DNA from 2 places in the Halomonas sp. HMF6819 genome. Region 1 is predicted to be linked to the other one. Evidence: predicted binding sites of a transcription regulator. Region 1 holds the regulator's gene; the other holds the start of a gene.

Evidence for each region. Region 1 encodes LexA, which represses DNA repair genes until DNA is damaged. Its sites were predicted from a motif close to TACTGTNTANNTANACAGTA; they were not measured.
Region 2: a site for LexA is predicted at 1,505-1,524, ahead of recN (DNA repair protein RecN). Genes of this name have one in related genera too.

The regions. Positions count from the first base shown of each region.
Region 1 covers NZ_JBIQVY010000005.1:34,391-50,112, forward strand. The annotation lists gene ppsA (phosphoenolpyruvate synthase) at 1-659, opposite strand, end outside; gene ACGLWX_RS14385 (pyruvate, water dikinase regulatory protein) at 954-1,787, shown strand; gene ACGLWX_RS14390 (hypoxanthine-guanine phosphoribosyltransferase) at 1,808-2,386, opposite strand; gene nagZ (beta-N-acetylhexosaminidase) at 2,484-3,494, opposite strand; gene ACGLWX_RS14400 (L,D-transpeptidase family protein) at 3,568-4,086, opposite strand; gene ACGLWX_RS14405 (TetR/AcrR family transcriptional regulator) at 4,064-4,741, opposite strand; gene lexA (transcriptional repressor LexA) at 4,960-5,634, shown strand; gene purU (formyltetrahydrofolate deformylase) at 5,867-6,721, opposite strand; gene ACGLWX_RS14420 (ribonuclease J) at 6,981-8,564, shown strand; gene moaE (molybdopterin synthase catalytic subunit MoaE) at 8,589-9,089, opposite strand; gene moaC (cyclic pyranopterin monophosphate synthase MoaC) at 9,090-9,884, opposite strand; partial or broken gene mobB (molybdopterin-guanine dinucleotide biosynthesis protein B) at 9,945-10,466, opposite strand; gene ACGLWX_RS14440 (uracil-xanthine permease family protein) at 10,473-11,702, opposite strand; gene upp (uracil phosphoribosyltransferase) at 11,835-12,464, opposite strand; gene ung (uracil-DNA glycosylase) at 12,545-13,228, opposite strand; gene gpt (xanthine phosphoribosyltransferase) at 13,235-13,714, opposite strand; gene ACGLWX_RS14460 (adenine phosphoribosyltransferase) at 13,722-14,267, opposite strand; gene ACGLWX_RS14465 (NCS2 family permease) at 14,306-15,604, opposite strand.
Region 2 covers NZ_JBIQVY010000006.1:98,523-114,244, forward strand. The annotation lists gene recN (DNA repair protein RecN) at 1-1,458, opposite strand, end outside; gene grpE (nucleotide exchange factor GrpE) at 1,669-2,313, shown strand; gene dnaK (molecular chaperone DnaK) at 2,445-4,379, shown strand; gene dnaJ (molecular chaperone DnaJ) at 4,504-5,652, shown strand; gene ACGLWX_RS15900 (DMT family transporter) at 5,775-6,674, shown strand; gene ACGLWX_RS15905 (ABC transporter ATP-binding protein) at 6,652-7,401, opposite strand; gene ACGLWX_RS15910 (FecCD family ABC transporter permease) at 7,409-8,479, opposite strand; gene ACGLWX_RS15915 (ABC transporter substrate-binding protein) at 8,469-9,542, opposite strand; gene ACGLWX_RS15920 (DUF2218 domain-containing protein) at 9,882-10,166, shown strand; gene dapB (4-hydroxy-tetrahydrodipicolinate reductase) at 10,246-11,058, shown strand; gene ACGLWX_RS15930 (hypothetical protein) at 11,186-11,353, opposite strand; gene carA (glutamine-hydrolyzing carbamoyl-phosphate synthase small subunit) at 11,382-12,527, shown strand; gene carB (carbamoyl-phosphate synthase large subunit) at 12,589-15,722, shown strand, end outside.

The sequences.
Region 1 (15,722 bases):
CAAGAGGCGGTGACGAACACCGCGTCGCGGTAGCCAGACTCGGTATCGAGGGTGAACATGACGCCGGAGGCGCCGGTTTCCGAGCGCACCATTTTCTGCACGCCGGCGGAAAGCGCGACGTTTTCGTGGGCGTAGCCGCGGTGTACGCGGTAGGAGATCGCGCGGTCGTTGAATAATGAGGCGAACACTTCGTGCACGGCGCGTTTGACGTTCTCAAACCCTTCGATGTTGAGGAAGGTCTCCTGCTGGCCAGCGAAAGAGGCGTCCGGCAGGTCTTCCGCGGTGGCAGAGCTTCGCACCGCGGCCTTGAGATTCGGGTGACGCTCCTGAAGTGCCGAGTAGGCATCGCGCAGCGCGGCCTCGAAGCTCGGCGGCAACGGTGTATCGATGATCCACTGGCGGATGGTGCTACCCGCCTCGGCAAGCGCCTTGACGTCGTCGACGTCCAGACGCGCCAGCAGCGCGTTGATACGGTCGTTCAAGCCTTCATGGGCGAGAAATTCGCGATAGGCGTGAGCGGTGGTGGCAAAGCCGCCGGGGACGGTGACACCGGCTTCCGCCAGGTTGGAGATCATCTCGCCGAGCGAGGCGTTCTTGCCGCCTACGCGCTCGACGTCGTTCATGCCCAACTGCTCGAACCACACAATGTACTCTTGCACGCAACACCCCTTTTTTCGTCAACGGCTAACGTCCACCGCGCCTTGAACCAGGTGACGGGGCAACCCCGCCATGTCGGTCACTGTCATCGAGCGTGTCACCCTATCACTCGCCCCTCGTATTCGCCATTAGTCTAAGTAACAAGTCACTGAAGGTTTTTTACAACATACCGGCGTTAAAGGGCTTTTCTGTAGTCGAGCGCCTGCGAGCGGCCTTTGGCTTCGCGTTTGCGACACGTTGTGCTGGCGCGGTGAAGCGGTAAGAATAGCGTTTAACTTCATAGGCAGGGGAACGACATGAAACGCACGGCGTTTTTCATTTCCGACGGGACGGGCATCACCGCCGAGAGTCTGGGGCGAAGCCTTCTGGCGCAGTTCAGCGGCGTCGAAATCACGATGCTGACCAAGCCCTATATCGATACGATCGAGAAGGCCCAGGCGCTGGCGGACATCATCGATGCCACCGCCAACCGCGACGGCCAGCGCCCGATCATCATCGACACCATCGTCGACCAGGACATTCGCGATGTGATCCGCCGCGCCGAAGGCTTCAAGGTCGATGTCTTTTCGACCTTTCTCGAGCCGCTGGAACAGGAGCTTGCGACCCACTCCTCCTACAGCGTGGGCCGCACCCACGCCATCGGCAGCGACGACGTCTACATGGATCGCATCCATTCGGTGCACTTTGCCCTCGATAACGACGACGGCGCGCGCACCCACCAGTATGATCAGGCGGACGTCATTCTTGTGGGCGTGTCGCGCTGCGGCAAGACCCCCACGTCGCTCTATTTGGCGCTGCAGTTCGGCATCCGTGCGGCTAACTACCCGCTGACCGAAGACGACCTGGACGAGGACGGAAGCCTCAAGCTACCCAAGGTACTCGCCGCGCACCGCCACAAGCTGTTCGGGCTGACCATCGACCCGCGACGGCTCTCGGCGATTCGTAACGAGCGCCGCCCCAACAGCCGCTATAGCTCGATCGATCAGTGTGTGCAGGAAGTCGAACAGGCGGCCTCGCTCTACCGGGCGATGAGCATTCCGTTCATCGACACCACGCGCTTCTCGATCGAGGAGATCTCGACGCGCATGATCGCCGAAACGGGGCTGGCGCGGCGCTTCTCACCGCGTTAAACAGCGCGATCGAAAACGCCCTACAGCCCCTTGGGCGCAAAGATTCCCGGGGCATTGCGCCAGTAGCCCTTGTAGTCCATGCCGAAGCCGAACACGTAGCGATCCGCCACTTCGAGGCCGCAGTAGTCGGCCTTGAGGCCGGGCGCGGCCTTGCGGTCGTGCTGCTTGTCGACCAGCACCGCGGTCGTGACGCTGGCCGCCTGGGCCTCTTCGCAATACTTCAAAATCGCGGCGAGCGTGGCGCCTTCATCGAGAATGTCGTCGATGATCACCACGTGGCGCCCGGCCATGGGCACCTCCGGCGAGACGCGCCAGAAAAGCTCGCCGCCGCGCAGCTCGTTGCGATAGCGCGTGGCGTGCAGGTAATCCACTTCCAGCGGAAAGCCCAGGCGCGTCAGCAGATGCCCGGTGGTGATCAGTCCGCCGTTCATCACGCAGTAAAACACCGGCAGCTTGTCGCCCAGATCCGCAGTGATGGCCTCTGCCATGCGGTCCAGCGCTTCTTCGACCTGCGCCTGGGTGATCAGGCAGTCGGCGTTATCCATCAGTTCGCGCATCGAATCCAGCGATTCGAGGGCTTCTTTATCGAGTTTGGCCATCGTGGGGCTCCGGCGGTTGGTATCAAAAAAACGAAGCGCGATCAGCCATCCGCGCTTCAAGAGTTAAATGGAAAAGTTGAATCTGGAGCGAAGTGCGTTAATCGACGAGCTCGCCAAGCCTTGCATTGGTGCGGCGCCAGCGCTTGAGCGCAGAGAGCGCCTGAAGATCCGGTCTTGCACGCGCGTAGCGCAGCTTACCAATGCGCTTGTTTTCGAGCGCCTGGCAGTGGCCCACCACCTTGAGCGCAGCGTCGCGATCATTACATACGAGCAGCATGTCGCAGCCCGCCGCCAGCGCCGCCTGGGCGCGATCAACGGGGCCGCCCGCTACGTGGGCCCCGGCCATGGTGAGATCATCAGAAAAAATTGCGCCCTTGAAACCGAGCGATTCTCTGAGCATCCCAAGCCAGGCGGGAGAGAACCCGGCCGGGCGCGAATCGAACGCCGAATAGACCACGTGGGCAGGCATGACGCCATCAAGTTGGGACGCCAGACGGATAAACGGCACCAGATCGCGGGCCTTGAGGTCGGCAAGCGGGCGGGCATCTTCGGCAAGCGTCAGGTGGGTGTCGGCTTCGATACCGCCGTGGCCTGGAAAGTGCTTGCCGATGGCAGCCATACCCGCCTCGTGTAGCCCCTGGATGAAGCGGGCGCCAAGCGCGGCGACGTGTTCGGGATCAGTGCTGAAGCTGCGATCGCCGATCACGCTCGACACTCCGCTTTCGACATCGAGCACCGGCGCGAAGCTCACGTCGAGCCCGCAGGCCGCCATCTCCATGCCCAACAGCCAGCCGGTGTCGCTTGCCAGCTGCCCACCCTGCTCCGGGTCTTCGGCGTAAAGCTCGCCGATGCGCGCCATGGCGGGCAAGCGCGTCACGCCGGTTTTGATGCGCTGGACGCGCCCGCCCTCCTGGTCGATACCCAGCAGCAGGTCGGGTCGAATGCGGCGGATGTCTTGGCACAACGCGCGGACCTGCTCGGCGCTTTCGACGTTGCGTGCAAACAGGATCACCCCGCCAACGGCGGTATCGGCCAGAAGCGCTTTTTCGGCGCGCGTGATAAAGGGCCCTTCGAGGTCGAGCATGACCGGGCCAAGCGGTTGCGTCATCGGCATCTATCCAGCAAAACGGGCGGTCATTCTAGTCGATCGCCGCGCTCAAACAAAACTGGCGGCTCGCGTCTCAGCTATGGAGCCAAACCGGTGTACCCGGCACGGCAACGTCAAACACCCAAAGCAGGTCCCGATTTCTCAGGCGAACGCAGCCGTGGGACGCCGCAACGCCCATTGGCTCATCCGGCGGCGTGCCGTGGAGGTAGATATAGCGGCGCTGAGAGTCGACTGATCCGCCACGGTTGACTCCGCGCTCGAGCCCACAGAGCCAAAGAATACGCGTCAAAATCCAGTCGCGCTCCGGGTGTTGTTCGCCCAAAGCGGGCGTGAAGACTTCACCGGTAAAGCGGCGCCCGCGAAACACCGCGTTCTCGGCAAGCCCCGCTCCAATCGAGGCGCGCACGTAGTGCCAGCCGCTTGGCGTTTGGCCGCTGCCCTCGTTTTGCCCCACGCCGTTTTCGCCAGTCGACACCGCGCACTCGTGCACCACGCACGTGCCCTGCCAGGCGCGAAGGCACTGCTCGGTGAGGTCGATTTCAAGCCATGGCGCCTCTGCGGGCGGCAGCTCAGCCAGAATGGGCGTGATCATGATGGGCCTCCTCGAGCGCCGGGGGCAACGGCGCGTTCATGGCGGAAACGACCACCGGGCGCAGCCGGCGCACCAGATCGCGCACCGACACCTGCTCGTTGTACTCCTTGGCGGCGATGTCGCGCAGCGCATCGAGCCCGGAGAGCGTAAAGATCACCGTGCCGAGCATGAAGTGCAGCCGCCAAAAGCGCTCAGCATCGGGCAAACCTGGCGTTGCGCGGCGAACGAGCTCGACAAAGCGAGTGAAAACGTCGCCGTACTGCTCCTGGATATAGCGGCGAAGATGGCCCTGGGCCTGGCTGTAAGCGAGCCCCAACAAGCGCATGAACACTTTCAAGCTATTACGCTCGGCCGGCACGGTCAACACCGTTGTAGCCATGGTTTCGAGCAGCACTTCGAGGGGAATCTCGTCATCGCCGTAGCGGGCGTGTAGCTCGTCCAGCGCTTCGTGAAAGCGTTGGCTGAAGGGGTCGAGATAGCGCGCGAATACCGCTTGGATCAGCGCTTTTTTCGAGCCGAAGTGGTAGTTCACCGCGGCGAGGTTCACCCGCGCTTTGCTGGTGATATTACGTAGAGAGGTTTCCGCAAAGCCGCGCTCAGCGAACAGCACCTCCGCCGTATCCAGAATACGCGTGACGGTATCAGACTGCGCCATGGCGCCCTCCAGAAAAACGAGTGTTTAAAACATCGCGAAATAGTAGGCCATTAAAACCCCGGGCTCAATCGCCCAAACCCCTGATATGCCCTCTTTTAAAGGCGAACGGCTTTATAATCCGTGGCTTGAGTCATATACTGGACAGAGGAACATACTGTATACTTAAACACATATATTTTAGTCATTTTTCATAGTTACCTTTTACCCCGGAGTCAGCCATGCCTCGTCCTCTTACCGTACGTCAGCAGCACGTATTCGATTTTATCGTGAAGACCATGAACGAGTACGGCTACCCACCCACCCGCGCTGAAATCGCCAAGGCGCTGGGTTTTCGCTCGCCCAACGCCGCCGAAGAGCACCTGCGCGCGCTGGAGCGCAAGGGCGCCATCCGCATCATTCGCCACACCTCGCGCGGCATCCGCCTGCCCAATCAGGAAGGCGTCGAGGCGCCGGAATCCACCGCTGATGCCAGCGAAAGCATCGAATCCTCGACCATGGGCCTTCCGATCATCGGTGAAGTCGCCGCGGGCAGCCCGATTCTGGCCGCCGAGCATATCGACCGCTACTGCCCGCTGCCGGCGGAGTACTTCACGCCCAAGGCGGATTACCTGCTGCGGGTTCGCGGGCTATCGATGAAGGATATCGGCATTCTCGAAGGCGATCTGCTAGCGGTACACCGCACCGAGCGGGTGCGCGACGGCCAGATCGTCGTAGCGCGTTTGGAAGACGAAGTCACCGTCAAGCGCTTTCGCCGCGACGGCCACCAGGTCACGCTGCACGCCGAGAACAGCGATTTCGCGCCGATCGAAATCGACCTTCGCACTCAGCAGCTCGATATCGAAGGCGTCGGCGTCGGCGTGATTCGTGGCGGCAGCGGCCAGGCGCTGGGTTAAGCTGAATTATACGGCGAGAGACTGCCCTCTCTAACGTGCCGGGCAGCCCGGAGCGAGGGTCTTACGCCAAGGATGGCGTAAGTAGCGTACAGGGAAGTATTCACAGCGCCCTCGCGCAGGGCTGCCCGGCACAGCACCGTGTTAGCCGTCGCTACGCAGCCAGAATCCTCCGTCTAAAACGCGTATTAAAAAGGGGCACTTTGCGTACCCCTTCGTCGTTTCTTTTTCGGTATCAGTTGAAGACGACCGTCTTGTTGCCATCGATCAGCACGCGATCTTCCAGGTGCCACCTGAGCCCGCGGGCAAGTACGGACTTCTCCACGTCGCGACCAAAGCGCACCAGATCCGTCGGCGTGTGGCAGTGACTCACGCGATGGATATCCTGCTCGATGATCGGGCCGGCGTCGAGCTCTTCGGTCACGTAGTGGCAGGTCGCGCCGATCAGCTTCACGCCGCGCTCGAACGCCTGATGGTAAGGCTTGGCACCCGCGAACGACGGTAGAAAGCTGTGGTGGATGTTGATGATCTGCCCAGCGTAGTGGCTACATAGCGCCGGCGGCAGAATCTGCATGTAGCGCGCCAGTACGATGCAGTCCGCTTCCAGCGTCTCGACCTGGCGCTGCACCGCATCGAACGCCGGCTGCTTGTCGCTGGGGTCGACCGCAATGTGATGGTAATCGATGCCGTACCACTCGCTCAGCGCGCGCATGTCCGGATGGTTGGAGATGATTCCCACGATGTCGCAGTCGAGCTCGCCGGCCTGCCAGCGGTAAAGCAGATCGACCAGGCAGTGAGACTCTTTCGATACCATGATCACCACCCGGCGTCGCTTTTGGGTATCGACCAGTGCCCACTGCATCGAAAACGCGTTGGCGATGGGCGCAAACGCCTGTTCGAGCTCAACCGCGCTCATACCGATGGAATCGGCGAGAATTTCGTAGCGCATGAAAAACCGGCCCGTTTGCAGATCCGAGTGCTGGCTCGCCTCGGTGATGGAGCCGCCGTGCTGAGCGATGAAGCTCGATACGCGCGCCACGATGCCCACCTGATCGGGGCAGGAAACTACTAAACGGTAATAATGCGACATGAATACACTCTTGATACGCGTTTTGAAGACGCGACCCGACGGGGTCGTCAAGGGCCGTTTAGGCCTTGGGGGCGTTAGTGTAGCGCAAGCGACGATCGGGAACACTGTCAGGATTGTTAGCCGCCCCCGCCTTACCGTATAGTTAAAGTCTTACTTTTCAGGCTGTTCAAAATCAATGGATCCATCTCGCGTTCAACTTCGACCCCGCCGCCGCCCGCCCCTGCGCATCTTGCCGCTTGGCGGCTGCGGTGAAATAGGAATGAACCTGACGCTTTATGGTTTCGATGGTCACTGGATCGCCATTGATTGCGGCATGATGATTCGCCAAGACCTTCCCAGCGCCCCGCTGCAGGTACCCAGCACCGCTACGTTGGCCGAACTCGAGATTACCCCTAAAGCGCTCTATATCACGCACGGCCACGAGGATCATATCGGTGCGGTCGCCTGGCTTTGGCCCAAATGGCAGTGCCCAATCTACGCCACCCCCCTGGCCGCCGGATTACTGCGCCACAAGTTTGCCGAACACAATCTTTCCAGCGCCACGATTCGCGTGATCGAGCCCAACGATGCCCTAGAAGAAGGCCCGTTCACGCTACGCTATCTGCTGATGACCCACTCGATTCCCGAGAGCTGCGCGATCATGATGCTCGCCGGCGGCTACCGGGTATTGCACACCGGCGACTGGAAGCTCGACCCGACGCCGCTGATCGGCCCGAGCGTCAACCCGGCGCACTTTCAGGCGCTGGCGCCGCTGGATCTGGTGGTGGGTGATTCGACCAACGCGCCGCTTCCGGGAAGTGCCGGCAGCGAAGGCGCGGTGGCCAACGCGCTGACGCAAACGCTCAAGGCGTGCCGCGGGCGTGTGGTGGTCTCCTGCTTTGCCAGCAACCTGGCCAGGGTGTGGGCGATCGGCCAGGCGGCGGCCCAAAGCGGGCGCCGGGTGAGCCTGATGGGACGTTCGATGGAGCGCATGGTGGGCGTGGCCCGCGGCCTTGGCTATCTCGACGACTTCCCGCCGCTGGTGCCGCCTCAGGATCTGGGCTATCTGCCGCCGTACGAAGTCGTGGTGATCGCCACCGGTAGCCAGGGCGAGCCGCGCGCCGCGCTGCAGCGCCTGGCCCAGGGGCGCCACCCGTTCATGGACCTGGAAGCCGGAGATAACGTGATTTTCTCCGCCAAGGCGATTCCCGGCAACGAGCGCCCGATCGCGGCGCTCAAAAAGCGCTTCACCCAGCTCGGCGTGAAGCTTTTCGACGAGAACAACCACCCGGAGCTTCACGCCACCGGCCACCCCGCCCAGGAGGAGCTCAAAACGCTTTATCGTTGGGTCCGGCCCGCCGCACTCTTGCCAGTTCACGGCGAAACGGTGCACCAGCAGGCGCACCAGGCGCTGGCGGAAGAGCTCGGTATCAAGGCGCCGCTGGCACCGGTCAACGGCGATATGCTGTGCCTGGACAACGAAGGGTTACGCGTCGAGGCGCGCCATCCGCAGCTGCCCCAGGTGGTGGATCAAAACAGCGTCACGCCCCACCCAGGCCTTGCAGATGGCCACTCGAGCGGCGCGCGGCGCGGCACGCTGTTTCTGGCGCTGCCGGTGTGCGCCACCGACACCGGCTGGCAGCGCATCGGCCGTTTGATGCTCGACGCCAGCGGCGCCAGCCCCATCGACGAAGAGAGCTTTAGCGACTGGCTCGACGAGCGGCTCGACGAGATCGAAGTCGACACCCTCTCCGAGCTCAGAGAGGCGCTGACGCCGGGGCTGGTTCACTGGCTGGGCAACCACTGCCAGCACCTGCCGGAGGTGCACCTTCAGATCATGGCGACCGAGCCGCCCGGCGCCTGAGCCGGGTAGCCCATCTTCCACCTTCTACCAGCGCGCGGCGTCGTCAACGTCGCTTGTGCGCTCCTTCACCCAGTAATCGCCCTGGCGCGAATGCTCCTTTTTCCAGAAAGGCGCGCGCGTCTTGAGAATATCCATAATGAAGTCGCAGGCGCTGAAGGCGTCGCGCCGATGGGCACTTGCGACCACCACCCGTACGATCGGATCCCCCGGGCGCAGGTGCCCGACCCGGTGCACGATTACCAAGCCCTGGAGCGCCCAGCGCGAAGCGGCCTCCACCGCGATATCGGTAAGCGCTTGTTCGGTCATGCCCGGATAGTGCTCAAGGGTCAGCCCCGTGACGTCCGGCGTTTCGTTGAAGTCGCGCACGAGCCCGGTGAAGCTCACCAGCGCCCCCACATCCTGTCGATGTTCGATGAGCGCCTCGTAACCCTCATCGAGGGCGAAGGCCTCGTGCTGTACACTAATATGAACAGGCGGTGACTCTGGGCTTGGCGCTAGCGCTTGATCCCGTGATGGCGTCTGCATTCAGCCTCCGGTGACCGGCGGGAAAAAGGCGATCTCATCCTTATCGGTGATCGGCGCGCTATCGTTGGCCATCACCTGATTGACAGCGCAGAGCGTGCGCTTGTCCGCCAGTGCGGAAAAGCGCGCATCGCGAGCCTTCAGGTACGCCTTGAGCCCGGCCACGTCGCGGCTATCAAGCTCGGCCAGCGAAAGTGACAAATCGCTCTCGCCGACCTGCTCGCGCAGCTCGGCCAGAAACTTGACCCGCACGCAGGGCGATACGGCGCAGCGCTCGCCTACGCTCACCTCGCCCGGGTTGCCCTCGCCGGTGACGATCGGCCCCTGCTGGCGCCGGTAGTCGCCGCGCACCCCACCCTGCTTGCTCTCGAGCTGGATTGCCTCGATGCGCATCTCCTTGTCGACCGCTTTGCACATGTCGTAAAGCGTCAGACACGCCACCGACACGGCGGTCAGCGCCTCCATTTCGACACCGGTGCGCCCGCTGAGCCGGCAAAGCGCCTCGACGTTGACCGCGCCGTTTTCGAAATCGAGCGAAAAGTCGACGCTCACCTTGCTAAGCGAAAGCGAGTGACACAGCGGAATCAGCTCAGCGGTGCGCTTGGCCGCCTGAATACCGGCGATGCGCGCCGTGGCCAGCACATCTCCCTTGGGAAGCTCGCCGTCGCTCAAGAGCTTGAGCGTAGCCGGCGCCATGACAATGCGCCCCGACGCCACCGCTTGCCGGCGGGACTCCTCTTTATCGGCGATATCCACCATATTGGCTTCGCCTTGGGCGTTCAGATGCGTCAGCTGCATGTCGTTACCCTTGGTCATTGCGGTGCCCTCGTCACGGTGCGCGCGGGTCCATTCGATCACCCAGCGCGCGATCTCGTCGATATTATCAAGGTTTAGCCGCGGGATAGAAGCGTCAAGGCCCTCACCGGCCTCGCCCTTGAGCGCCACTGCAGCCACATGATCGCTTTGCAGAATCGATGTCTCTCCAATGCCATCGCGGTAGAGCACGAGCTTTGAAAGCGGCCAGGCCTTGAAGCCTTCGACGATCACCAAATCGGGGGCGTGCGCGGCCATCAGTGACAGTAGGTGCGCAAGATCCGGCCCTTCTGGCGCCTGCGCCGGCGTCTCCTGCATCAGCGCGTAGCGCTGGTTTGATGCCACCAGCATCGGCGCGGCGCCGGCTTCGCGAAGCCGGTAGCTATCCTTGCCGGGCTTGTCGATATCGAAGGCGTGATGGGCGTGCTTGATCACGCCCACGCTCAAACCGGCCTGTTTGAGCCGCGGCAAGAGCTCGGTCAGAAGCGTCGTCTTGCCCGTTCCGCTCCAGGCCGCCACGCCCAACACCGGAAACGGCGCATCGTTGGGTTGCAAGAGCCTCTCCATGCCCGCCTAGGCGAGCTCTTTTTCCGGGGGAAGAATGGCGTTGAGCACGATGCCGACCAGCGCGGCCAGGCTAACGCCCTGAAGGGTGAACTGCCCGCCACCAAACTGCATACCGCCGATGCCGAAGACCAGGATCAACGACACAACGACCAGATTGCGCGGCTCGGTCAGCGACTGCCCGGCGCGCACCAGGGTGTTCATGCCCACCACCGCGATCGAGCCGAACAGCAGCGTCATGATACCGCCCATGACCGGGCCGGGAATGGTCAGCAACAGCGCGCCGAGCTTGCTGATGAAAGCCAGCACAATCGCCAACACCGCGGCGACGATCATGTAGATCGGGTTGAACGCGCGGGTGAGCGTCACGGCGCCGGTGACTTCCGAGTAGGTCGTGTTGGGCGGGCCACCAAACAGCGCTGCTACCATGGTGGCCAGGCCGTCACCCAATAGCGTGCGGTGCAGGCCGGGCTTTTCCAGATAGTTTTGCCGCGTGACCGAGCCGATCGCCACCATGTCGCCGATATGCTCGACCGCCGGGGCGATCGCGACAGGAATCATGAACAGAATCGCTGCCCAGTGAAAGCTCGGCGCGGTGAAGGCCGGCACCGACAGCCAGGCCGCCTCGAGGATGGGCGTGAAATCGACCACACCCATGATCAGCGCCAGCGTATAGCCGGTGACGACCCCGCCCATGATCGGCACCAGGCGCAAAAGCCCGCGGCCGAACACCGCCAGCATCAGGGTGACGAAAAGGCTCGCCATGGAGAGAAAGATCGCCTGACCGTAGTCAATGTTATCGCTGGTATCCCCCACTGCCATACTGACCGCCGTTGGCGCCAGAGCAAGGCCGATCACCATGATCACCGGCCCCACCACGACCGGCGGTAACAGTCGATTCAGCCACCCCACCCCTTTTAATCGAACGATTTGAGAGATAACGGTATAAACTAGGCCCGCAGCAATCAGCCCGCCCATCGTCGCCGATACGCCAAAGTGGGCAATCGAGCCCTGAATCGGCGCGATAAAGGCAAAGGATGACGCCAGAAACACCGGCACGCTTTGACGGGTCACGCCGTGAAAAACCAGCGTGCCGACGCCAGCGGTAAACAGCGCCACGCTCGGATCCAGGCCGGTCAAAAGCGGCACCAGCACCAGCGCGCCAAAGGCCACGAAGAGCATCTGCGCGCCGGTCAGAAGCGTTCTGGGCCAGGACTCACGGGATGAAACGGTACTCATATTACGTTCCTTAACGTACTCATGGCACCCGACGGGCACCGGCGTTGTCGTGTGCGGTATAGAGCGGCTTGCAGTCGCCACCCAAAAAAAAGCCCCCGGCGCAAAGCGCAAGGGGCATGGTATGAAACGCGATCAGCGCGTTCCGAAGATCTTGTCGCCGGCGTCGCCCAGCCCAGGCACGATATAGCCGTTCTCGTCCAGGCGCTCATCGACGGAGGCGGTGTAGATATCGATATCCGGGTGCGCTTCGCGCACGCGCTCGATCCCTTCCGGCGCCGCGACCAGCACGATCACTTTCATGCTTTCGCAGCCGCGCTCGCGCAGCATGTCGAGCGTGGCAATCATCGAGCCGCCGGTGGCGAGCATCGGGTCGATGACGATCGCCATGCGCTCTTCGATATCGTTGGCGAACTTGGAAAAATAGGGGACCGGCTGGAGCGTCTCTTCATCGCGATAAAGCCCAACCACGCTGACCCGGGCGCTGGGGATCAGGTCGGTGACGCCTTCGAGCATGCCCAGGCCGGCGCGCAGGATCGGCACCACGGTGACCTTCTTGCCCTTCAAGCGCTGGGTCTTGATGCGCTCGCCGTTCCAGCCCTCGATCTCATGATCCTCGATTTCGAGATCCTTGGTCGCTTCATAGGTCAGCAGTTTGGCTACTTCCCCTGCCAGTTCGCGAAAGCTCTTGGTGCTCAGACCCCCTTCCCGCATGAGGCCCAACTTGTGCTGGACGAGCGGATGATTAATGGCGTAAACACTCATGGAACTACCTCACTGCAGGGTTTAAAAGCGCCCGGCCGGCGCAAAATTGCGCGCTATTCTACCCGCAACCGGGAACAAGGTTAAGGGGTCGCGGGCAATTGCCAGGTGATCGGCGCGCGCCCCTGCTCTTCCAGAAAACGGTTGGCTTGGGAAAAGTGCCGATTACCCAGAAAGCCACGATGGGCCGACAGCGGCGACGGGTGCGGCGATTCCAGAATCAAATGCCGCGACTGATCGATCAGCGCTTTCTTCTGCCGCGCGTGGCTACCCCACAGCAGGAAAACGCAAGGCTCGGCGTGTTCACTCACCGTTTTGATCGCCGCGTCAGTAAAGCCTTCCCACCCCTTACCGCGGTGCGAGGCGGCGTTTCCGCGCTCGACGGTCAGCGCAGTGTTCAAAAGCAGCACGCCCTGTTTGGCCCAGGCCTCGAGAAACCCGTGATTGACCGGGGTGAAGCCGACATCGCTTTCAAGCTCTTTATAGATATTGACCAGCGATGGCGGCGCCGGCACCCCGGGCATGACCGAAAAGCAGAGCCCGTGGGCCTGGTTGGGCCCGTGATACGGGTCCTGACCCAAAATGACGACCTTTACCTGAGAAAGCGGCGTAAGCTCGAAGGCGCGAAACCAGTTCGACGAGTGCGGGTAGATCACCTTTTTCGCCGCTTTCTCTTCGGCCAGAAACGCCTTGAGCGAGGCCATGTAATCGGCCTGGAACTCCTGGCCCAGCCACTGACTCCACTCTTTCGGTAAAGGGTCGGTCATCTCATCTCACTTTTTGATTTGGTCGGCGAGCGGCTCGACATAGGCAACGCCCATGTCCCAGGGAAACTGGATCCAGCAGTTTTGGCCGACTTCGGTCAGGTATTGATCGACCAGCGGGCGTCCGTCAGGCTTGGCGTAAATGGTGACGAAGTGCGCCTTGGGGAGCATTTCGCGCACCGCGCGAGCGGTCTTGCCGGTATCGACCAGGTCGTCGACCAGAAGCCAGCCGTCGCCGTCATGATCGACGCCTTTCAATACGCCAAGTCCGCCCTGATCCATGTGGTCATAGCTTTTGATGCAGACCGTATCGATCAGTCGGATGTTGAGCTCGCGGGCGATCAGCGCGGCCGGAATCAACCCGCCCCGAGTAATCGCAACGATGCCCTTGAAGTCGCGCTCGATGAGCTGGTGGCAAAGGGCGCGCACGTCGCGGTGAAGCTGGTCCCAGGACACCGTAAAATGCTGATGGTAGCGTTCGCTGCTCATGGGGGCGTCACTCGTCTTCGTTGAAGGAACATACTGCGAACACGCTAAAGCCCGCGTCGCGAATCTTTTGCGAGCCGCCAAGCTCCGGCAGATCGATGATGGTCGAGGTTTCAACGACCTGACCGCCGCTTCTTTGGATCAAATTGGCGGCGGCAAGCATGGTGCCACCGGTGGCGATCAGATCGTCCATCAGCAAAATGCGATCCTGCTGCTCAAAAGCATCGGCGTGAAGCTCTACTTCGGAGTGACCGTACTCCAGCGTGTAGGTTTCACTAATGGTCTTGAACGGCAGTTTGCCCTTCTTGCGCACCGGTACGAAGCTGCAGCCAAGCTCGTAGGCCAGCGGCGCGCCGATGATGAAGCCGCGCGCATCGATCGCCGCGATGGCATCCAGATCCATGTCCTGATAGCGGTGTACGAAGCTATCGATCAGTTTACGAAAGGCCGAGCTGTTTTGCAGCAAAGGGGTAATGTCGCGAAAATTGACGCCCTGTTCAGGCCAGTCGGGAACCGTGCGAATAACGGACTTGATGTAGTCGCCGTAGATGCTCATCGCGTCTCTCATGGGTTGGTAAAAGGCCAGGCGCGAGCCTAGCCGAAAAAGAAGAATTTAACTGCGAACAGAAGCCCCAGCACGACCACCGCCGGATTGAGATCCGCAAAGCGCCCGGAGAGCGTTTTGATGCCAACGAAGCTGATGAACCCAAGGGCGATCCCGTCGGCGATGGAGAACGTCAGCGGCATGGCGAGCGCGGCGATCAGCACTGGGGCGGCGTCGGTGGCGTCTTCCCAGTTGGCGTGGGCCAGGCTTCCCGCCATCAGCACCGCTACGTACAAAAGCGCGCCAGCGGTAGCATAGGCCGGAATGGAGCCAGCAAGCGGGGCGAAGAACAGGCTGATCAAAAACAGCACGCCGACCACCACGGCGGTGAGGCCCGTGCGCCCGCCGGAGGCGATGCCCGCGGTGGATTCGATGTAGCTCGTGGTGGTCGAGGTGCCGAGCACAGCGCCGGACATGGAGGCGGTGCTGTCCGCCATCATCGCGCGTCCAATGCGCGGAAGCTTGCCGTCCTTGTCCAACAGCTTGCCGCGGTGGGCAACGCCGACCAGGGTGCCGGAGGTGTCGAACAAATCCACGAACAAAAAGGCGAAGATGACGCTGAGCATCGCCACGTCCAGCGCGCCCGCAAGATCCATCGCCATAAAGGTTGGCGCGATGGACGGCGGCATTGACATCAGCCCACCGTACTGGTTATGGCCCAGCAGCATCGACACCACGGTCACGCCGAGAATACCGATCATCACCGCGCCGGTGACGTTTCGGTACGCAAGTGCGGTGATGACAAAAAAGCCCACCATCGCGTAGATGGCCGACGGCTGGGTCAAATCGCCAAGCGACACCAGCGTTGCCGGGTTCTCCACGACGATACCGGCGTTTTTCAGCGCGATCATGGCCAAAAACAGCCCGATCCCCGCCGCGATGCCCAGGCGCAACGACATGGGAATGGAGTTGATGATCCACTCGCGAATTTTGAAAATACTCAGCAAAAAGAAGGTCAAGCCCGACAGGAACACCGCGCCGAGCGCCGCCTCCCAAGTGTAGCCCATTCCCAGCACCACGCCGTAGGTAAAGAAGGCGTTAAGGCCCATGCCCGGCGCTTGCGCAATGGGGTAATTGGCCCAGAGCCCCATCACGAAACAGCCGATGGCAGCGGCAATACAGGTCGCCACGAACACCGCGCCGTAGTCCATCCCCGCTTCCGACAGAATGCTCGGGTTGACGAAGATGATGTAGGCCATGGTCAAAAACGTGGTGACGCCCGCAATCACCTCGGTTTTGACACTGGTGTTTTGCTCAGTGAGCTTGAAATAGTTATCCAGACCCTTCATATCGTTATGTTCCCTGCGCCCTTTGCCAAGAAAAGCCGCACAGTCTACCGAAAGCCCCAAACCGATGCGAGCCGGTAGTGCGCCGCTCATGAGTGCGGGCAAGCCCGCCATTATGTTG
Region 2 (15,722 bases), on a different contig from region 1:
GGTCATCACCTGGCCCTTTTCACCCAGCCGGCGCAAAAGCTGGCCGACGATCTCCGCTGTGGCGCCGGAGATGCCCACGTCCACTTCGTCGAACACCAGGCTCGGAATGGTGGAGTGGCTGGCCGCGGCCACCTGGATCGCCAGGCTGATGCGCGAAAGCTCACCGCCGGAGGCGACTTTCGTCAGCGGGCGGGCCGGCTGCCCCGGGTTGGCGCTGATCAAAAACTGTACCTGGTCCAGCCCGTCCTGAGTGGGCGTCTCGCGGCTCGAGACGGCCACTTCGAAGCGCGCCTTGCCCATGGCCAGAAACGCGAGCTGCTGCTGCACTTCCTTGCCCAGCTTGCCGGCGGCTTTTTGGCGCGCCTCGGAAAGCCCCCGGGCGTTTTGACGGTAGCGCTCGCGGTACTCGGCGACCTGGCTGCTCAGCGCCTCGATATCTTCATCGCTCGCCTCCAGCTGGGCCACTTCACGGGCCAACGACTGGTGCAGTGCGAAAAGTTCTTCCGGGGCGACGTGATGCTTGCGCGCGATGCGGTGGACATCCGCCAGGCGCTCGTCGACCCACGTCAGGCGCTCCGGGTCGAGCTCCGTGGCGCTGGCGAAGCGGGCGAGCTCGCCAGTGGCCTCTTCGACCTGAATACGCGCATCCGAGAGCATGGCCAGCGTGTTGGCCAGCACGCCCTTGTCGCTACCGGGCAGAGCGCTGAGCCGGGCGTGCGCCTGGTTGAGGAGTGAAAGCGCGCCGGCGTCGTCGCTTTCGCAGCACTCCACGGCGAACTGGGTTTCGCGTAGGGTTTCCTCGGCGTGGGCAAGCGTGGACTGCTCCTCTTCGAGCACCTCGAGCTCGCCTTCGCCAAGCGCCAGTTGGTCGAGCTCCTCGACCTGATAGCGCAAGAGCTGGCGCCGTGCCTCGACTTCGCTACCTGCTTCGCTGCGCTTTTTAAGTCGTGCGCGGGCAGCGCGCCACTCCTTGAAGGTTTCGGCCAGCGCCTGGCGCTTGCCCTTGAGCCCGGCGTAGTCGTCCAGAAGCGCCAGGTGGGTCTCTTCGCGCATCAGCGCTTGGTGAGCATGCTGGCCGTGAACCTGAATCAGAAGCTCACCGAGTGCCTTGAGATCGGCGATGGTCGCCGGCTGGCCGTTGATCCACGCCTTCGAGCGGCCGCTGGCGGTCACCACGCGGCGAAGCAGGCACTCCTGAGAGGAGAGCTCACGCGCCTCGAGCCACTCGGCTGCGGCGGGCAGGCGGGCGATATCGAAGCTGGCCGAGAGGTCGGTGCGTTCACGGCCGTGGCGCACGCTTCCCGCCTCAGCGCGCTCGCCCAGGCAAAGCCCCAGGGCGCCGAGCAGGATGGATTTACCCGCCCCGGTCTCCCCGGTGATGGCGGTCATGCCGTCGGTCAAATCGAGTTCCAGACGGTCAACGATGGCGTAATCCTGAATGACGAGCTGCGTCAGCATAGGGCCTCCCAGGCAGGGCTCTATAGAAACTGGATGCTTATACAATTATTGATGTTTTATACAGTAGTCGATAACTCACTTCAATGCCCCTTGAGATGCCAAACAAGGCCCCCATATAGCGTGCATACGCATTAATAAACCCGTTTATCTCAAACCGTTCATCTCAACCAGCGGGCGCTCAAGCGCCGCGACCGCATTCAGGAGTACGGCATGGCGAAAGAACCGCAAACCCCGATCGATGACGAGCTGGCCCGCCAGGAGCAGGAAGCCGAGGTAACCGAGCAGGCGGACGAAGAGCGCCTGGTCGAGGGTGATCTCGAAGGCGTGCTGGACGACGAGTCGCCGCTAGGTACCGAGGCGTTCGATGAAGGCGTGAGCAACCCGGAAGCCGAAGTGCTGGCGGCCCGCGTCGAGGAGCTCGAACAGAGTCTTTCCGAGGCGAAGGATCAGTCGCTCAGAGCGTCTGCCGAGGCCCAGAACGTGCGCCGCCGCGCCGAAGCGGAAGCGGAAAAAGCGCGCAAGTTCGCCCTCGAAAAGTTCGTCAAGGAGCTGCTGCCGGTGGTGGATAGCCTGGAAAAAGCGCTCGAAAGCATGCAAGAGGATGCCTCTGATGCGCACCGTGAAGGCGTATCCATGACCCTCAAGATGCAGCTCGACGTGCTCAACAAGTTCGGCGTCGAGAGCGTCGAGCCCAACGGCGAGCCCTTCGACCCGCAGGTTCATGAAGCCCTGACCATGGTGCCCAACCCGGAACTCGAGCCCAACACGGTAATGGAAGTCGTGCAGAAGGGGTATCTGCTCAACGGCCGCTTGGTGCGCCCGGCGATGGTCGTGGTCAGCCAGAAAGCGGGCTAGTCGAGTTGGGGGATAATGCAAATTCCCCCCTTGAAAAGTTCATGGCGGCCCCCAGATAAAGGCCAACCCGCGGTAATCACCGCAGACCGATTGCAACAGTTTTTGTCACCACCGAATTCGAGGTTTTTGCTATGGGACGTATTATTGGTATTGACCTGGGCACCACCAACTCTTGCGTGGCGGTTCTCGACGGCGACAGCGCCAAGGTCATCGAAAACGCCGAGGGTGGCCGCACAACGCCCTCCATTATCGCCTACACCGATGATGGTGAAACGCTGGTCGGCCAGTCCGCCAAGCGTCAGGCGGTCACCAACCCGGAAAACACCCTGTACGCCATCAAGCGTCTGATCGGCCGTCGTTTCAAGGACGACGTCGTTCAAAAAGACATCAAGATGGTGCCGTACAAGATCGCCGAAGCCGATAACGGCGACGCGTGGGTCGAAGTCAAAGGCAAGAAAATGGCACCGCCGCAGGTCAGCGCGGAAGTGCTCAAGAAGATGAAGAAGACCGCCGAAGACTACCTCGGCGAAACGGTTACTGAAGCGGTTATTACCGTACCGGCTTACTTCAACGACAGCCAGCGCCAGGCAACCAAGGACGCCGGCCGCATCGCCGGTCTCGACGTCAAGCGCATCATCAACGAGCCGACCGCTGCCGCACTCGCCTACGGCATGGACAAGTCGCGCGGCGACAAGACCATCGCTGTGTATGACCTGGGTGGCGGTACCTTCGATATCTCTATCATCGAAGTGGCCGACGTCGACGGCGAAACCCAGTTCGAAGTACTCGCCACTAACGGCGATACCTTCCTGGGCGGCGAAGATTTCGATCTGTCGCTGATCAACTATCTGGTCTCGCAGTTCAAGTCTGACAGCGGCATCGACCTCTCCGGCGACAACCTGGCCATGCAGCGTCTGAAAGAAGCCGCCGAGAAGGCCAAGATCGAGCTCTCAAGCGCCCAGCAAACCGATGTGAATCTGCCCTACATCACCGCAGACAACACCGGTCCGAAGCACTTGAACGTGAAAGTGACGCGCGCCAAGCTCGAGTCGCTGGTCGAAGAGCTGGTTCAGCGCTCGCTCGAGCCGTGCAAGATGGCGCTGAAAGACGCCGGTCTTTCCGCATCTGAAATCGACGACGTCATCCTCGTCGGCGGTCAGACCCGTATGCCGCTGGTTCAGCAGAAAGCCGCTGACTTCTTCGGCAAGGAAGCGCGCAAGGACGTCAACCCCGACGAAGCCGTGGCCGTAGGTGCTGCGATTCAGGGCGGCGTACTGGGTGGCGACGTGAAAGACGTGCTGCTGCTCGACGTAACGCCGCTGACGCTGGGTATCGAAACCCTCGGTGGCGTCATGACCCCGCTGATCGAGAAAAACACCACCATCCCGACGAAGAAGACTCAGACCTTCTCCACCGCGGATGACAATCAGACGGCCGTGACCATCCACGCCGTGCAGGGTGAGCGTAAGCAGGTCTCGCAGAACAAGTCGCTCGGTCGTTTCGATCTTGCCGACATTCCGCCGGCACCGCGCGGTGTACCGCAGATCGAAGTTGCCTTTGATCTGGACGCCAACGGTATCCTGAACGTTTCTGCGAAAGACAAGGCGACGGGTAAAGAGCAGTCCATCGTCATCAAGGCCTCCAGCGGCCTGTCGGACGAAGAAGTTGAGCAAATGGTGCGCGACGCCGAGGCTCACGCCGACGAAGACAAGAAGTTCGAAGCACTCGTGCAGCTGCGTAATCAGGCCGACGGCATGATTCACGCCACGCGCAAGACGCTGGAAGAAGCCGGTGACAAGGCGACCGATGAAGAGAAGCAAAACATCGAAACCGCCATCAGCGACCTGGAAGTGGCGGTCAAGACCGATGACCAGGACGACATTCAGAAGAAACTGGATGCGCTGACCGAAGCCTCTGGCCAGCTCGCCCAGAAGATGTATGCCGAGCAGGCGGATGCGTCTCAGGCAGCGGAAGGTCAGGAAGGCGAACAGGCCCAATCCAAGCCGGAAGACGACGTCGTCGACGCTGAGTACGAAGAAGTCAACGACGAGCAGAAGAAGCAGTAAACGCTCTTTCTGTAAGGATCGCAGCAACGCGGGAGCCAGCTCCCGCGTTGCTGTTTCCAGGACCAAAACGATGATCACGGTTCGTACCGTCAAGAGCATACCCTAACCAGGAGGCGTAGGACCCATGTCCAAGCGCGATTACTACGAAGTCCTGGGTGTCGAAAAAGGGGCCGATCAGAAAGAGATCAAAAAGGCCTACCGCCGCCTGGCGCAAAAATTCCACCCTGACCGTAACCCGGATGACGAAACCGCCGCGGAGAAATTCCGCGACGTATCCGATGCCTACGAAGTACTCAGCGACGAGCAGAAGCGCGCCGCTTATGACCAGTTCGGCCATGCCGGTGTCGACGGTCAGGGCGGAGGCGGCTTTGGCGGCGGCGGTGCCGGCGCGGGGGATTTCAGCGATATCTTCGGCGACGTGTTTGGCGACATCTTCGGCGGTGGCGGCGGGCGTCGTCGCGGGCCCAATGCGCCAGCGCGCGGCTCGGATCTGCGCTACAACCTGGAGCTCGATCTGGAAAACGCGGTCGCCGGCACCACCGTCGACATTCGCGTGCCGCGTCATGTCACCTGTGATCGCTGCGACGGTGACGGCGCCGAGCCCGGCACCAGCAAGGACACCTGCCCGACCTGTCAGGGCATGGGCCAGGTACGCATGCAGCAGGGCTTTTTCGCCGTGCAGCAGACCTGCCCGACCTGTCACGGTACCGGCATGCAGATCAAGGTGCCGTGCCACAAGTGCAACGCGGAAGGCCGCGTGCGCGAAACCCGCACGCTCTCGGTCAAGATTCCGCCCGGCGTGGACACCGGCGACCGCATTCGCCTGAACGGTGAAGGCGAGTCTGGTGTGAACGGCGGCCCGGCCGGCGATCTTTACGTGCAGGTGGCGATCAAGTCGCACCCGATCTTCCAGCGCGACGGCAAGCACCTGCAGTGCGACGTGCCGATCAACTTCGTCGACGCCTCGCTCGGCGGCGAGCTGGAAGTACCGACGCTCGACGGCCGCGTGAAGCTCAAGATTCCGCCGGAAACCCAAACCGGCCGGCTGTTCCGCCTGCGCGGCAAGGGCGTGAAGCCGGTTCGCGGCGGCGCCCCGGGCGATCTGCTTTGCAAGGTGGTGATCGAGACCCCGGTGAACCTAAACGAAGAGCAAAAGGACCTGCTGCGCCAGCTCCAAAAGAGCTTCGACGACAGCAACAGTCACAGCCACTCGCCGAAGAAAACCGGTTTCTTCGACAGCGTGAAGAAGTTCTTTGAAGAGATGAAGCCTTAGGGGTTCAGCCAGGCCCTTTGCGATGGCGCAACGGTTCCGGTAGCGTCGCGAGGCGTTCACCGTTAGCGTACGAAGTCCCCGGTGCCCACCGGGGACTTTTTTTGTTTTCGAGGAAGTCGGTCATGACTGGATTACAGGATCGCCCGGGGCTGGGCATTTTCTTACGCGTGCTTTCGGGTGTGATGTTCACCGGCATGTTCGTGTGTATCAAGGCGGTGAGCGATACGGTGCCGGTGGGCCAGTCCATCTTCTTTCGCTCGCTGTTCGCGCTGATTCCGATCGTGATCTTTTTGGCGATTCGCCGGGAGTTTCCTCAGGGGCTTGCGACTCGGAGGCCGCTTGGGCATCTGCTGCGTTCGGGGCTCGGGGCGGCGGCGATGTTCTTTTCGTTCTCGGCGGTGGCGTTTTTGCCGGTGGCGGAGGCCACGCTGTTGGTTCAGCTATCGCCGATTTTCATGGCGGTGGGGGGTGTGCTGCTGCTGGGCGAGAAGTTTTCGCTCTACCGCATGGGGGCGATCGCGCTGGCGCTGGCGGGAATGGCGGTGCTGGTCGTGCCTCAGTTGGGCGCGGGTAGCGGCGACGGGCGGCTTTTGGGCTACGCACTCGGCACCGCCGGGGCGCTTTTGACGGCCGGCGCCTTGCTCACCATTCGCCATATATCGCGCACCGAAACCGCCGGCGCCATCGCGTTTTACTTCATCGTGGTGTCGTCGCTTGCTGGGCTTGCCACGTGGCCGTTGGGGTGGGCCGAGCTGACCGATACCGAATTCGCTCTGCTGGTGCTCTCGGGGCTATTCGGCGGGGCGGGGCATATCGCCATGACGCTGGCGTTTCGCTATGCCGAGGTGTCGAAGCTCGCCCCCTTCGAGTACGTGGCGCTGGTCTGGCCGATCGCCGCGGACTGGGTGCTGTTCGGCATTCCCATCTCCGGCGGCTTCCTCCTGGCGCTGCCGCTGATGCTGGCCGGCGTAGCGCTGGCCTCGCTCGAAGGCCGGCGCTTCAAACGGCCTCTTCGACGATGAGCTGGGGGCGGCCCTTCGAGCAGGGCTCGATGCGCGCCGCCACCCGGTAGACCTGGCGCAGAAGCGCGGGGGTAATCACTTCCTCGGTGGGGCCGCAGGCGATCAGACGGCCATAGTCCAGCACCATGGCGGCGTCGGTGAAGCGCAGCGCGTGGCCCAGGTCGTGAAGCGCGACCAGAATCAGCATACCGCGCTCGTCGGCCAGCCGTCGCAGCACGGTGAGCAGGTTGATCTGGCGGTTCAAGTCCAGCGCAGAGGTGGGCTCGTCGAGCATCAGAATTTCCGGCTCCTGCACCAGTGCTTGGGCGGCACTCACCAGCTGGCGCTGGCCGCCGCTCAAATCCCCGATATCGCGCCCGCCGAGCGAGGCGATGCCAAGCTCCGCAAGCGCCCGGTCCACCTGCTCGAGATCTTCTAGCTGTACCTTCAGGCTTCGCCCCTGCATGCGCGCCAGCAACACCGATTCATACACGCTCAGAACTGCCTTCGCGCCGGTGTCCTGGGGCATGTAGGCTACCGGGCGCTCGGCGGTCGTCTCGTCGATACTGACCGTGCCGTTGCCGTCCACCAGCCCCAGAATGCGGCGAAAAAGCGTCGATTTGCCCGCCGCGTTGGGGCCCAGCAGCGCGACGACCTGGCCGCCCTGAAAGCGGGGCGTGGTGATGTCTTCGACGATGGTGCGCCGCCCGTAGCGAGCAGATATGCCGTCAAGCTTGAGAGTTACCATGAGCGAATCACCATGACGCCTTCTTGTGATTGAGCACCAGAAACAGGAAAAACGGGATGCCGACCAGGGATGTAATGATGCCGATCGGTATGATCGTGCCGGGAATCACCAGTTTTGAGATTACCGAGCCCACCGAGAGGATCAGCGCGCCGCACAGCGCCGAGCCCGGCAGGAAAAAGCGCTGATCCTCGCCCACCAACATGCGCGCGATGTGAGGCCCGACCAGCCCGATAAAGCCGATGGTGCCGACGAACGCCACCGCCACCGCAGAAAGCAGTGACACCAGCACCAGCACTTCCAAACGCAGCGAGCGCGGCTTGACGCCCATGCTTTCGGCCTTGGCGTCGCCCAGGCGCATGGCGGTCAGCGCCCAGCCGTGGCGCGCCAGAAGCGGCAGGATGGCGGCCAGTATCCCAAGCGCAATCCAGAACTTGGGCCAGGTCGCCTTGGTCAGGCTGCCCATGGTCCAGAACACCACCGCGGCCACGGCTTCCTGGCTTGCAAAGAACTGAATCAGCGCCATGAGTGAGTTGAAGATGAATACCATGGCGATGCCCAGCAGCACGATAGTTTCCACGGTGACGCCGCGCTTGAGGCTCAGCGCGTGGATCAAAAACGCCGTGAACATCGCCATGACGAAGGCATTGATCGGCACCACGAACTCGATGGCGGCGGGCACGATGGCCACGCCAAAGGCCAGGCCTAGTGCGGCGCCGAAGCTCGCGCCGGCGGAAATGCCCAGGGTAAAGGGGCTTGCCAGCGGGTTGCTCAGAATGGTCTGCATCTGCGCACCGGCCACTGACAGGCTCGCGCCGACCACCAGCGCCATAAGCGCTACCGGCATGCGAATCTCCCAGAGAATCACCCGCGCCTGATCGCTGACGTTTGATGGTGTCAGCAGCGCGGCGATGACCTCCGTGAGACTATAGCGCGCCGGCCCGAGCGCCAGATCGACGCACAGGCTGAAAAACAGCGCGACCACCAGCGCTGCAAGAATCAGCTGGCGGCGCACGACCTGGCTTTTGTAGTGGCTGCGCCCTTGAGTCGTCGGCGAGGCCACGGCGCTGTCACTCATCATTCAGGGAAATCCAGTAGCCGGGTTCATAGTCGATCGGTAGAAAGCGCTCGTGGAGCTCTTCCATGGTTGCTTCCGGGTCAAGATCCTCGAACAGCGCCGGATGCAGCCACTTGGCCAGCTGTTGGATCGCGACGAAGTAGTAGGGGCTGTTGTAGAACTGGTGCCAGATGGCGTGCACGTTGCCATCGGCCACTGCCTGCACGCCGGTCATCGCGGTGCGCTCGGTCAGCGCTTCAAGCTTGTCGCGCGCCGCGTCCATGTCAGCACCAGGGCCCATACCGACCCAGGCGCCGCCGGGCACGTAGGCGTCCCAGTTGCCGCCGGTCACCACGACGTGTTCCGGGCTTGCGGCGATGATCTGCTCCGGGTTGAGCGTGCCGAAGCTGCCAGGGATGATGCCGTCGGCGATGTTGCTGCCGCCGGCGAGTTCGACGTACTCGCCGAAGTTACCGGGCCCAAAACTCATGCAGCACTCGTCGGAGTAACCGCCGGCGCGGTCGATGAACACGCTCGGCCGCGCCGGGTCGGCCTCATCGATGACGTCCGTTACTCGGGCGAGCTGCTCCTCGGCGAAGTCGATGAACGCTTCGGCGGCGTCGTCGTCGCCCATGATCTGACCGATCAGGCGCATCGAGGGGATGGTGTGGGCCACCGGATCTTCGCGAAAGTCGACGTAGACGATTGGGATGTCGAGCTCGGCGAGCTTGTCGTCGTAGCCGGCGTCTTCGGTGGCGGCCTTCGCCTCGAGATTCATGAAGATCACGTCCGGCGAGAGTGAGGCGGCCTGCTCGACGTCAAAGGTGCCGTCCTTGAAGCCGCCGAAGGTGGGGATGTCGGCCATCTCGGGAAAGCGCTCGGCGTAGCGGGCGTAGTTGTCCGGATCCGCTTGGGAGAAGTCCTCTCGCCAGCCCACTACGTGGGTGAACGGCGCCTCGGGCTCGAGCAGGCCAAGGAGGTAGATTTGACGCCCTTCGCCCAGAATGACGCGCTCGGCGGGGCCATCCAGGGTCACGTTGCGCCCGGCGATGTCCACGACGTCGATGGGGTCGGCCAGCGCCGGCATTGCCCCAAGCGCTGTGGCTAGCGTCAGCGACGTTAATAGGCCGGGCTTTAAAACCGTGGGCTTTGAAAAAGTGACGTTCATGGACGGTTTCCGCAGACAGAGTAAGGATGAAAGAGTGACCCAAACAGTCGTTCGACGTTCCGAATGACCCGGTAAACTGGGTATGATTCGCATTTACATGACGGCATTATCGAGAAATCCGCCGAGGCTGTACAGAGTCTGGCGCTAAACTGTTCTAAATGGCGCAACGATTCGTTGCACGGCCGTCGGCCGGCCCCGCGTGTATCGACGGCGGTGAAAGTAAGATAATGTGAATGTTTCTTGTTCAAGGAGAGCTACATGCCGATTTCCCGCGCCGAAATTGCCACCGAGTCCGGTGGACGCCTGATCAACCGCCTCTGCAAACACTGGTCGCACAAGCTCGAGGTCGAATACACCGAAAGCGATGCCAAAATCGTTTTTCCGGAGAAGGGCACCTGCCTGATGCACGCCGACGCCGACAAGCTCTCGGTGTCCATCGAGACCCTCGACGAGGTCTCGCTCGACCAGCTCGAAGGTGTAGTCGAGAACCACCTCGTGCGTATGGCGAAAGACGAGACGCTGGAAGTCGTCTGGGAGAACTGAGCCCGGCGTCGGGCGTTTTTGCTATACTCGCGCCATTTCACTCAACCCCGGGCCGCACGCGCGCCCTCAAGGAGATCACATGACGCGAGTCGCCATCGTAGGCGTGGCCGGGCGCATGGGCCGCACGCTGGTCAACGCCGTAAATGAAGATGCGGGCGCAACGCTTGCCGGCGGTATCCTCGAGCCGGGAAGCTCGCTGGTCGGCGCCGATATCGGCGAGCTGGCCGGTACCGGCAAGTGCGGCGTGGCCGCCGTCGACTCACTCGATGCGATCAAGGACGATTTCGACGTGCTGATCGACTTCACCGCCCCTCAAGTGACGCTTTCGAATCTTGCGTTCTGCGCCGAGCACGGCAAGGCGATCGTGATCGGCACCACCGGCATGAACGATGACGAGCTCAACGCGCTCGATGGCTATCGCGACCGCGTGGCGATGGTCTTCGCTCCCAACATGAGCGTGGGCGTGAACCTGACGCTGAAGCTTTTGGAAACCGCCGCCCGGGCGCTGGGTGACGAGGGCTACGACATCGAGGTGATCGAGGCGCACCACCGCCACAAGGTCGATGCGCCTTCCGGCACTGCCATCAGGATGGGCGAGGTAATCGCGAAAAGCCTCGACCGCACGCTCAAGGAACACGGCGTGTTCGAGCGCGTCGGCCAGTGCGGGCCGCGCACCGACACCGAGATCGGCTTTGCCACCGTGCGCGCCGGCGACATCGTTGGCGAGCACACGGTGATGTTCGCCACCGAAGGCGAGCGCATCGAGATCACCCACAAGGCCTCGAGCCGCATGACCTTCGCCAAGGGCGCGGTGCGCGCCGCGCGCTGGGTGGCGGGCCAACATGCCGGGCGCTTCGATATGCAGGACGTGCTGGGGCTGGCGGACGTTTGAGCCAACGCGGCGGCCAAAGGGGCTAGCCCGAGCGGCGAAAATGCTGTAACATTCCAAAAATTTTGGCCGGGCGATAGACATGTGAGTAGGAACTAAACGGCGAAGCGCTGCGCTTGTTGCACTGGCCTCACTCGAAAGCCGTTCGTATCACATGGCCCTGCCACGCAAGAACAACAAGCGGGATGAAACCGATTTTTAATTTATCGGCTTCGTCCCGCTTTTTTACGACCCGACGTTTGCCCGCAAACGCCGACACCGGATCGCCGAGCCTGCGCCCACAGGCTCCCACCAGCATGGGAGAACGAGCCTTGAATAACCCCGCATTGAGCAAACCCGCGATATTGGCCCTGGAAGATGGCAGCGTGTTCCACGGCATTGCCATCGGCGCTGACGGCGTCACGAGCGGGGAGGTGGTGTTCAATACGGCCATGACCGGCTACCAGGAAATTCTTACCGACCCCTCCTACACCCGCCAGATCGTCACGCTCACCTACCCGCATATCGGCAACACCGGTATCAACGCGGAAGACGTGGAGTCCGCCTCCATCGCCGCGGCGGGGCTGGTAATTCGCGATTTGCCCCTGATGGCAAGCAGCTTTCGCAGCCAGCAGAGCCTGTCCGAGTATCTTGAAAGCCAGAACGTGCTGGGAATCGCCGATATCGACACCCGCCGTCTGACGCGCATTCTGCGCGACAAGGGCGCGCAGAACGGTGCGATTCTGGCAGGGGTTGATGCCGAAGGCGACGACGCCGTCGAGCGAGCGCTGGCGGCCGCGAAGGCGTTTCCGGGGCTCAAGGGCATGGACCTGGCAAAGGAAGTCTCCTGCAAGGAGGCCTATGAGTGGAGCGAAGGCGAGTGGACCCTGGGCGCGGGCTACGCCGATACCACGACCGGTGAGCGCCCCTATCACGTGGTGGCGTTTGATTACGGAGTGAAGTTCAACATCCTGCGCATGCTGGCCGCCCGCGGCTGCCGCCTGACGGTGGTGCCGGCGCAGACGCCGGCCAGCGAGGTGCTGGCGATGAACCCGGACGGCGTGTTCCTGGCCAACGGCCCCGGCGACCCGGAGCCCTGCGACTACGCCATCAAGGCGATTCAGGACGTGCTCGAGACTGACACCCCGGTGTTCGGCATCTGCCTGGGCCACCAGCTGCTGGCGCTGGCAAGCGGTGCAAAAACGGTGAAGATGAGCCACGGCCACCACGGCGCCAACCACCCGGTACAGGATCTGGACACCGGCACGGTCATGATTACCAGCCAAAACCACGGCTTCGCCGCGGACGAAGCGACGCTGCCGGCGAACCTGCGCGCCACGCACCGCTCGCTGTTTGACGGCACGCTGCAGGGCATCGAGCGCACCGACCGCCCAGCGTTCAGCTTCCAGGGTCACCCGGAAGCGAGCCCCGGCCCGAAGGACGTCTCGCCGCTGTTCGATCGCTTCATCGACCTGATGCAGGCGCGCCGCTGATCCGTCCGGCGCTTTAACCGTTTATTTCGCTGCTCATCGCCACTTTTTTGCGGGAACCGTTATGCCCAAGCGTACCGATATCAACACCATTCTCATCATTGGCGCCGGCCCGATCGTCATCGGCCAGGCCTGCGAATTCGACTACTCCGGCGCCCAGGCGTGCAAGGCGCTGCGCGAGGAAGGCTTCCGGGTCGTGTTGGTGAACTCCAACCCGGCCACCATCATGACCGACCCGGCCATGGCGGACGCTACCTACATCGAGCCGATCACCTGGCAGGCGGTGGAGAAGATCATCGAGGCGGAGAAGCCCGACGCCATCCTGCCCACCATGGGCGGCCAGACCGCGCTCAACTGCGCTTTGGATCTTGAGAAGCACGGCGTGCTCGAAAAGCACGGTGTCGAGATGATCGGCGCCAACGCCGACGCCATCAATATGGCCGAAGACCGCGACCTGTTCGACCAGGCGATGAAGCGCATCGGCCTCGAGTGTCCGAAGGCAAAAGTCGCCCACACCATGGATGAAGCCTGGGAGATTCAGGCGGAGCTCGGCTTTCCGACCATCATTCGCCCCTCCTACACCATGGGCGGCTCCGGCGGCGGCGTGGCCTACAACAAGGAAGAGTTCGAGGAGATCTGTACCCGCGGCTTCGAGCTCTCCAACAACCACGAGCTTCTGATCGACGAGTCGCTTTTGGGTTGGAAGGAGTACGAGATGGAGGTCGTTCGGGACAAGAACGACAACTGCATCATCGTCTGCGCGATCGAAAACTTCGACCCCATGGGCGTGCACACCGGCGACTCGATCACCGTGGCCCCGGCCCAGACGCTGACGGATAAAGAGTACCAGATCATGCGCGACGCGAGCCTCGCGGTACTGCGCGAGATCGGCGTCGAAACCGGCGGCTCCAACGTCCAGTTCGGCATGGACCCACAAACCGGGCGCCTGGTGGTCATCGAGATGAATCCTCGGGTGTCGCGCTCCTCTGCGCTGGCCTCCAAGGCCACGGGCTTCCCGATCGCCAAGATTGCTGCCAAGCTTGCCGTCGGCTATACCCTGGACGAGCTGCAAAACGATATCACCGGCGGTGCGACCCCGGCTTCCTTCGAGCCGTCCATCGACTACGTCGTCACCAAGATTCCGCGCTTCACCTTCGAGAAATTCCCCCAGGCCAACGATCGCCTGACCACCCAGATGAAGTCGGTGGGCGAGGTGATGGCAATCGGCCGCACCTTCCAGGAGTCGCTGCAGAAGGCGCTGCGCGGCATGGAGACCGGTAACGACGGTCTCGACCCGATTTTCGAGCAGTTTTCCGATGAGGCGATGGCGCAGATCAAGGGCGAGCTGCAGGCCGCCGGCGCCGAGCGCATCTTCTTCGTGGCGGATGCCATGCGCGCCGGCATGAGCGTGGAAGAGGTCTTCGCGCTAACCAATATCGACCGCTGGTTCCTCGTCCAGCTCGAGGACCTGATCCTGACCGAGCAGGCGGTCGCCAAGCGCACCCTGACTGATTTCACCGCTCAGGAGCTCTACCGCCTCAAGCGCAAGGGCTTCGGCGATGCGCGGCTGGCCAAACTGCTCGGCGTTAGCGAGAAAGCGTTCCGCCAGACCCGCCAGAGCGCCGGCATTCGCCCGGTCTACAAGCGGGTCGACACCTGCGCCGCCGAATTTGCCTCCAGCACCGCCTACATGTACTCCACCTACGAAGAGGAGTGCGAAGCGGACGTTTCTGATCGCCAGAAAATCATGGTGCTCGGTGGCGGGCCGAACCGTATCGGCCAGGGCATCGAGTTCGACTACTGCTGCGTCCATGCCGCCTTTGCCATGCGCGATGATGGCTATGAGACCATCATGGTCAACTGCAACCCGGAAACCGTCTCTACCGACTATGACACCTCGGATCGCCTCTATTTCGAGCCGGTGACCCTCGAGGACGTGCTCGAGATCGCGGACAAGGAGAAGCCGGTCGGCGTGATCGTCCAGTTCGGCGGCCAGACCCCGCTGAAGCTCGCCCGCGAGCTCGAAGCCGCCGGCGTGCCGATCATCGGCACCACGCCGGACGCCATCGACCGCGCCGAGGACCGCGAGCGCTTCCAGCAGATGATCGACAAGCTGGGCCTGAAGCAGCCGCCCAACGCTACCGCGCGCAGCTTCGACGACGCCTTCGCAAAGGCCGAGACCATCGGCTACCCGCTGGTCGTGCGCCCAAGCTACGTGCTGGGTGGGCGCGCCATGGAGATCGTCTACGACGCCTCCGAGCTCGAAAACTACATGACCAACGCGGTGAAGGTCTCCAACGACTCGCCGGTGCTGCTGGATCACTTCTTGAGCGCGGCGGTCGAGGTCGATATCGACGCAGTCTCTGACGGCGATGTCGTGGTGATCGGCGGCATCATGCAGCACGTCGAGCAGGCCGGCGTTCACTCCGGCGACTCCGCCTGCGCGCTGCCGCCGTACTCGCTGCCGGCGGATGTGCAGGACGAGATGCGCGACCAGGTCAAGCGTATGGCGGTCGAGCTCGGCGTGAAGGGGCTGATGAACGTACAGCTCGCTTGGCAGGACGGCGAGATCTATGTCATCGAGGTCAACCCGCGCGCCTCGCGCACCGTGCCGTTCGTCTCCAAGTGCATCGGCACCTCGCTCGCCCAGGTGGCGGCGCGCTGCATGGCGGGCACCACGCTTGCCGAGCAGAGCTTCGAGCGCGAAATAGTGCCGCATTTTTATAGCGTGAAAGAGGCGGTGTTCCCGTTCAACAAGTTCCAGGGGGTCGATCCGATCCTCTCGCCGGAGATGAAGTCCACCGGCGAGGTGATGGGCTCCGGTGACACCTTCGCCGAGGCGTTCTTTAAGGCGCAGCTCGGCGCCGGCGAGGCCATTCCAGCGCTCGACGGTCCGCGCAAGGCGTTTTTGTCGGTGCGCGAGCCGGACAAGGCGGGGATTATCGAAGTCGGTCGTTCTCTGCTAACATTGGGCTTCACGCTATGTGCCACCCGCGGTACGGCAGCGGCTTTGGAAGCCGCCGGCCTCGAGGTGGAGCACGTCAACAAGGTATATGAAGGCCGCCCCCATATCGTCGATTCGCTCAAGAACGACGAGATCGCCTATATCGTGAATACCACCGAAGGTCGTCAAGCGATTAACGACTCTTCGATCATTCGCCGTACTGCTCTCGCGCGCAAGGTGCCCTATGCGACCAC